One region of the Streptomyces sp. NPDC088762 genome, then DNA from elsewhere that is predicted to be linked to it. Evidence: riboswitches for the same ligand, from Rfam matches in the RefSeq annotation. Region 1 holds a riboswitch; the other holds the start of a gene.
The links. Region 1 has a riboswitch for glycine ahead of gcvP (aminomethyl-transferring glycine dehydrogenase). Riboswitches for the same ligand answer to the same signal wherever they lie in the genome.
Positions count from the first base shown of each region.

Region 2: it holds a riboswitch for glycine, as region 1 does, so the genes downstream of both, gcvT (glycine cleavage system aminomethyltransferase GcvT) here and gcvP (aminomethyl-transferring glycine dehydrogenase) in region 1, are expected to answer to the same signal.

Region 1 is NZ_JBIVKT010000005.1:9,725-12,900, forward strand. Features, by position in the region: gene ACIP5M_RS14260 (DNA polymerase IV) at 1-678, shown strand, start outside; gene ACIP5M_RS14265 (PRC-barrel domain-containing protein) at 688-1,056, opposite strand; glycine riboswitch at 1,169-1,267, shown strand; gene gcvP (aminomethyl-transferring glycine dehydrogenase) at 1,462-3,176, shown strand, end outside.
Region 2 is NZ_JBIVKT010000007.1:230,144-233,319, forward strand. Features, by position in the region: gene glyA (serine hydroxymethyltransferase) at 1-210, opposite strand, end outside; gene gcvH (glycine cleavage system protein GcvH) at 225-608, opposite strand; gene gcvT (glycine cleavage system aminomethyltransferase GcvT) at 721-1,836, opposite strand; glycine riboswitch at 2,001-2,104, opposite strand; gene ACIP5M_RS19025 (AAA family ATPase) at 2,310-2,954, shown strand.

The DNA.
Region 1 (3,176 bases):
ATCCGGGGTGAGGTGCAGCGGCTCGCCGACAGGTGCGTGCAGCGGCTGAGGGGGTCCGGGCATTCGGGGCGCACCATCGTGCTCAAGGTGCGGCGGTACGACTTCTCCACCTTGACGAGGTCGGAGACCCTGCGGGGGCCCACGGACGATCCGGCGGTGGTGCGGGAGGCCGCCGCGCGGCTGCTGGAGGGCGTGGACACCACGGGCGGGGTGCGGCTGCTGGGGGTGGGGGTGACCGGGCTGGCGGACTACACCCAGGAGGACCTGTTCGCGCAGGCGCTGGCCGCGGAGACGCCGGGCACCGGGACGGCAGCCGTGGAGGACGGGGAACGGGAAGGCGAAGGGGCCCAGGGCCCGGAGCCGGGCGGGGGCACCGCCGGCCCAGGCGGGGGCGCGCCGGCGGCACCGGGGCAGGCCGCGGGGCCGGAGAGCCGCCCAGGGGGGCCCGGCGCGTCCGAGCCGGCGCCCGAGCGGCGCTGGCCGGCCGGGAGCGACGTACGGCATGCGGTGTACGGCCCCGGGTGGGTGCAGGGCAGCGGGGTCGGGCGGGTGACCGTACGGTTCGAGGAGCCCGGATCGCCGCCCGGCCGGGTGCGGACCTTCCGGGTGGAGGACCCCGACCTCGAGCCGTCCGATCCGCTGCCGCTGGTGGGGGACGCGAAGCCGGACCTTCCCTAGGTGGTGCCGTCAGGTCGTGTCGTCGCCCGCCAGGTGGCCGAAGTCGCGCTGGAAGTCCGTCGGGAGGGTCACGTCGAGGCCGTAGTGGTGGTAGAGCTGGAGCTCCTGTTCGGGGGAGAGGTGGCGGCCGACGCCGAAGTCCGGGGCGTCCTTGATCAAGGAGCGGTCGAAGGGCACCCGGAGGGTGTCGCCCACGAGCTCGCTGGGCTCCAGCGGCACGAAGGCGTCCCGGCTGAACAGGCCCGTGCGGACGGCGGCCCATTCCGGGACGCCCGTGGCATCGTCGAGGTAGACCTCGTCGACGGTGCCGATCTTGGTGCCGTTGCGGTCGAACGCCTTGCGGCCGATCAGGCTGCGCGGATCGATGTCGGTCTGCACGGTCCCTCCAAATGGTCGCAACTCCTCCGTAAGCACTACAGAAGTGCATATCGGGAAAGCAGGCCACTCGGGGAGCGTCCAGATCCTCGCTGGTAGGCTGGGTGATGGCTGTCGACCCTGTGCGGGAGAGTCCTCCGAGTGAGCGTGACGGAGGCGCCGAAGGAGCAAATCCTCCCCGGAATCTCTCAGGCATACGTACCGCACGGACGAGGCCACTCTGGAAAGCAGGGGCGGGTACCGGGCGCAGTGCCGGTTCCCCTCCTCACCGACGGTGAAAGCCGGACCGCACGGGTGTTCCCCGTGGGGCCCGGTGAAACTCTCAGGTTGAGATGACAGAGGGGGAGGCCGTCCGGGTGCCCGCGCCGTGGTGCCCCTCGCAGGTCATACGACCAGGAGGCCTCCGTCATGACCGCCAACCGCATTCCGCTCTCCCAGCTGGAGCGAGGCATCCCCTTCGAGCAGCGCCACATCGGCCCGGATGCCGAAGCGCAGGCCAAGATGCTCGCCCAGGTGGGTTACGGCTCGCTGGACGAGCTGACCGCCGCGGCGGTGCCGGACGTCATCAAGACCGCCGAAGCGCTGAACCTGCCCGAGGCGCGCACCGAGGCCGAGGTGCTGGCCGAGCTGCGCTCGCTCGCCGACCGCAACCAGGTCCTCTCCTCGATGATCGGTCTCGGCTACTACGGGACCTTCACCCCGCCGGTGATCCTCCGCAACGTCATGGAGAACCCGGCCTGGTACACGGCGTACACGCCCTACCAGCCCGAGATCTCGCAGGGCCGCCTCGAAGCGCTGCTGAACTTCCAGACCGTCGTCGCCGACCTCACCGGACTGCCGACCTCCGGTGCCTCGCTGCTCGACGAGGGCACCGCGGCCGCCGAGGCCATGTCCCTCGCCCGCCGCGTGGGCAAGGTCAAGGACGGTGTCTTCCTGATCGACGCCGACGCGCTGCCGCAGACCATCGCCGTGATCGAGACCCGCGCCGAGCCGACCGGTGTCGAGGTCGTCGTCGCCGACCTGAGCGAGGGCATCCCGGCCGAGATCGCCGAGCGCGGTGTCTTCGGCGTCCTGATCCAGTACCCGGGTGCCTCCGGTGCCGTGCGGGACATCAAGCCGCTGATCGACCAGGCGCACGGGCTCGGTGCCATCGTCACCGTCTCGGCCGACCTGCTCGCCCTGACCCTGCTGACCTCCCCGGGCGAGCTGGGCGCGGACATCGCGGTGGGCACCACGCAGCGCTTCGGCGTTCCGATGGGCTTCGGCGGACCGCACGCCGGCTACATGGCCGTCCAGGCCAAGCACGCCCGCTCGCTGCCGGGCCGCCTCGTCGGCGTCTCCGTGGACGCGGACGGCAACAAGGCGTACCGCCTGGCGCTGCAGACCCGTGAGCAGCACATCCGCCGCGAGAAGGCCACCAGCAACATCTGCACCGCGCAGGTGCTGCTGGCCGTCATGGCCGCCATGTACGCCGTCTACCACGGCCCGGACGGCCTGCGGACGATCGCCCGCCGGACCCACCGCTACGCGGCCCTGCTCGCCGCGGGTCTCCGGGCCGGCGGCGTGGAGATCGTCCACGGCGCGTACTTCGACACGATCACGGCCCGTGTGCCGGGCCGTGCGGCGGAGGTCGTCGCCGCAGCCCGCGAGGGCGGGGTCAACCTGTACCAGGCCGACGCCGACCACGTCTCGGTCTCCTGCGACGAGACCACCCTGCGCGCCGACATCGAGGCCGTCTGGACCGCCTTCGGCGTGAGCGCCGACATCGAGGCGCTCGACGAGACCACGGCGGACACCCTTCCCGAGGGCCTGCTGCGCTCGGACGCGTACCTGACCCACCCGGTCTTCCACCAGCACCGCTCCGAGACCGCCATGCTGCGCTACCTGCGCAAGCTCTCGGACAAGGACTACGCGCTGGACCGCGGCATGATCCCGCTGGGCTCCTGCACCATGAAGCTCAACGCGACCACCGAGATGGAGCCGGTGACCTGGCCCGAGTTCGGCCAGCTGCACCCGTTCGCCCCGGTCGAGCAGGCCGAGGGGTACCTCACGCTCATCAACGAGCTGGAGGAACGTCTCTGCGAGGTCACCGGCTACGACAAGGTCTCCATCCAGCCGAACGC
Region 2 (3,176 bases), on a different contig from region 1:
GTGCTCGCAACCACCGTAGTAACGGCGGCCCGGGTAGCCCTCGGCGTACTTGTTGGTCAGGACCGAACCCTGGGCCTCCATGACGGCGACCGGAGCGAAGTTCTCCGAGGCGATCATTTCGAGGGTCGACTGCTGGCGCACGAGCTCGGCGTCGACGGCGGCGGCGACGTCGGGGTCGAGCTCGTGGAGAGGGGTGTTCAGCACGGACATCAGGGTTCCCTGGGTCAGTTGTCGGAGTGGGTGAGCGCGGCGTACTCCTCCGCGGAGAGCAGGTCGGCCGGCTCCTCCGCGATGCGCACCTTGAACAGCCAGCCACCCTCGAACGGGGCGGTGTTCACCAGGGCCGGGTCGTCCACGACGTCCTGGTTGAACTCGACGACCTCACCGGTGACGGGGGAGTAGAGGTCGCTGACCGACTTGGTCGACTCCAGCTCGCCGCAGGTCTCGCCCGCGGTCACCGTGTCGCCTACCTCGGGGAGCTGGGCGTAGACGACGTCACCGAGCGCGTTGGCCGCGAACTCGGTGATGCCGACCGTCGCGACGCCGTCCTCGGCGGCCGACAGCCACTCGTGCTCCTTGCTGAAACGCAGCTTCTCGGGGTTGCTCATGGCCTGATTCTCCTGGATGCGGGGGAGTGGATCGAACAGCGGTCTTGGGTACTGAGACGGCGCGCCGCACGGGCCCCGCAGGGGCGCCCGGACGGCGGGGTCGTGTGCGGGACTACTTCTGCCGCTTGTAGAACGGCAGCGCCACGACCTCGTACGGCTCATGCGTACCGCGAATGTCGACGCCGACGCCGGAGGCGCCGGGCGCGGCGTGCGCCGCGTCCACGTACGCCATCGCGATCGGCTTGCCCAGCGTCGGGGAGGGGGCGCCGGAGGTGACCTCGCCGATGACCTGACCGCCGGCGACGACCGGGAAGCCGGCGCGCGGGACGCGGCGGCCCTCGGCGACCAGGCCGACCAGCTTGCGCGGCGGGTTGGTCGCGGCGCGCTCGGCGGCGGCCTCCAGCGCGGCGCGGCCGACGAAGTCGCCCTCCTTCTCGAACTTCACGACACGGCCCAGACCGGCGTCGAAGGGGGTGAGGGAGGTGCTCAGCTCGTGCCCGTACAGCGGCATGCCCGCTTCCAGGCGCAGGGTGTCGCGGCAGGACAGGCCGGCCGGGACCAGGCCCACGCCCTCGCCGGCCTTGGTCAGCGCCTGCCACAGCTCGACGGCGTGCTCGGGGGAGACGAACAGCTCGAAGCCGTCCTCGCCGGTGTAGCCGGTACGGGCGATCAGCGCGGGCGCGCCCGCGACGGTGCCCGGCAGGCCGGCGTAGTACTTCAGCCCGTCCAGGTCGGCGTCGGTGAGGGAGGCCAGGATGCCGGGGGACTCGGGGCCCTGGACGGCGATCAGCGCGTAGGCGTCGCGGTCGTCGCGGACCTCGGTGTCGAAGCCGGCGGCGCGCTCGGTGAGCGCGTCCAGCACCACCTGGGCGTTGGAGGCGTTGGCGACGACCATGTACTCGGTCTCGCCCAGGCGGTAGACGATCAGGTCGTCGACGATCCCGCCGTCCTCCTGGCAGATGTGCGTGTAGCGGGCGCGGCCGACGCCGACGGTGGAGATGTTGCCGACCAGCGCGTAGTCGAGGGCCTTGACCGCTTCGGGGCCGGTGAGCGTGATCTCACCCATGTGGGACAGGTCGAAGAGACCGGCCTTGGTGCGGACGGCGTTGTGCTCGTCGCGCTCGCTGCCGTACCGCAGCGGCATGTCCCAGCCCGCGAAGTCGGTCATGGTGGCACCGAGCGAACGGTGCACCGCATCGAGGGCGGTCAGACGGGGGGCAGTGCTCATGGGTGTGGCTCCCGGGTCCCAGGGCATGACATGACGAGGAGGGTCCTCCCCATCTGTCATCGGAACCTGAGAGGTTCGCCAGGAGTTCCCCCGGTCGTCAGGGGTCCTCGGCTTGCACCTTGGGTGGAGCCTGCGCCGACGCGCAGCTCGCTTTTCAGATCTGCCTCATCCACGCGGTACGGGGCCTGAGAGATTCAAGGGAGGTTCTTGCTCCTTCGGCGCCCGCGCACGGCCTTGCGGCGTGCCGGGACTCTCCCGCGCGGATTCAAGCGGCCGGTATGCAGTTGGTCCAGATGGCGCACATCATTGCACGCCACGGCGGTGATCGGTGGTGCGGCCCCGAAAGTTCGTGCGGTCCTCAAGCGGCCGGACCGGAACCGGGCCTGCCGGATTACCGTCTCTTTACACTCAGTGGGCAAGGGTCCTGCGGGCCCGATTCGGGGGAGGCGAACGCTGTGCGGAGATTCGGAGCGGTGACGGCTGCGGGGACCGTGGACGCGGTTCCGGCGCAGCGGGGTCCGCGCGTGCGGAGCGCGGCGGCCGGCCCGGTGCGCGACCTCCGCGGACCGGGGGTGCGGGGGCCGCAGCGGCTGGGCTTCGCCGCGGGGGACATCGTCGTGGTGTCCGGCCTGCCGGGAGGCGGCAAGAGCACGCTGATCAAGCGGGCGGCGGCCGAGGGCGGAGCCATCGACTCCCAGGACACGCGCGAGCGCTGGGAGCGGAGGATGCCGGGGGCGGTGCCCTACGCCGTCTACCGCCCGCTGGTCCGGGCCGCCCACTACTGGGGCTTGTGGCGCACGCTGCGCTCCGGCGCCTCGGTCGTCGTGCACGACTGCGGTACGCAGACCTGGGTACGGAGCCTGCTCGCGGCGGCCGCGCGCCGCCGGGGCCGGGCGCTGCACCTGCTGCTCCTGGACACCAGCCCCGAGGAGGCCCTGGCCGGCCAGGCGGCGCGGGGGCGCGGGGTCTCGGCGTACGCCTTCGCCCGCCACCGGGGGGCGGTGACCCGCCTGCTCCGCTCCGCGGAGGCCGGCCATCCTCCGCCGGGCTGCGCCTCGGCCACCCTCCTGGACCGCCGCTCGGCCGCCGCCGTGACGCGCATCGCGTTCCACCCCTGACGTCCGGCTGCGGCGCCGCTGCCGGGCCCTGCCCGGACCCGCGCCTCAAACGCCGGCGGAGCTGGAGGTGGCCGGCGTAGGCCTGCAAGTGAAAGGCGGCAGGAGGCAAAACCAGCCTCGCCGGCGTTTGAGGCGCGGGGTCTGGGGCGGAGCCCCAGGAGCGGCGCCGCACTTGTTCGGCCTGGCCTCGCGGAGGGGGCGGGAGCCAAATCCAGCCCCGCC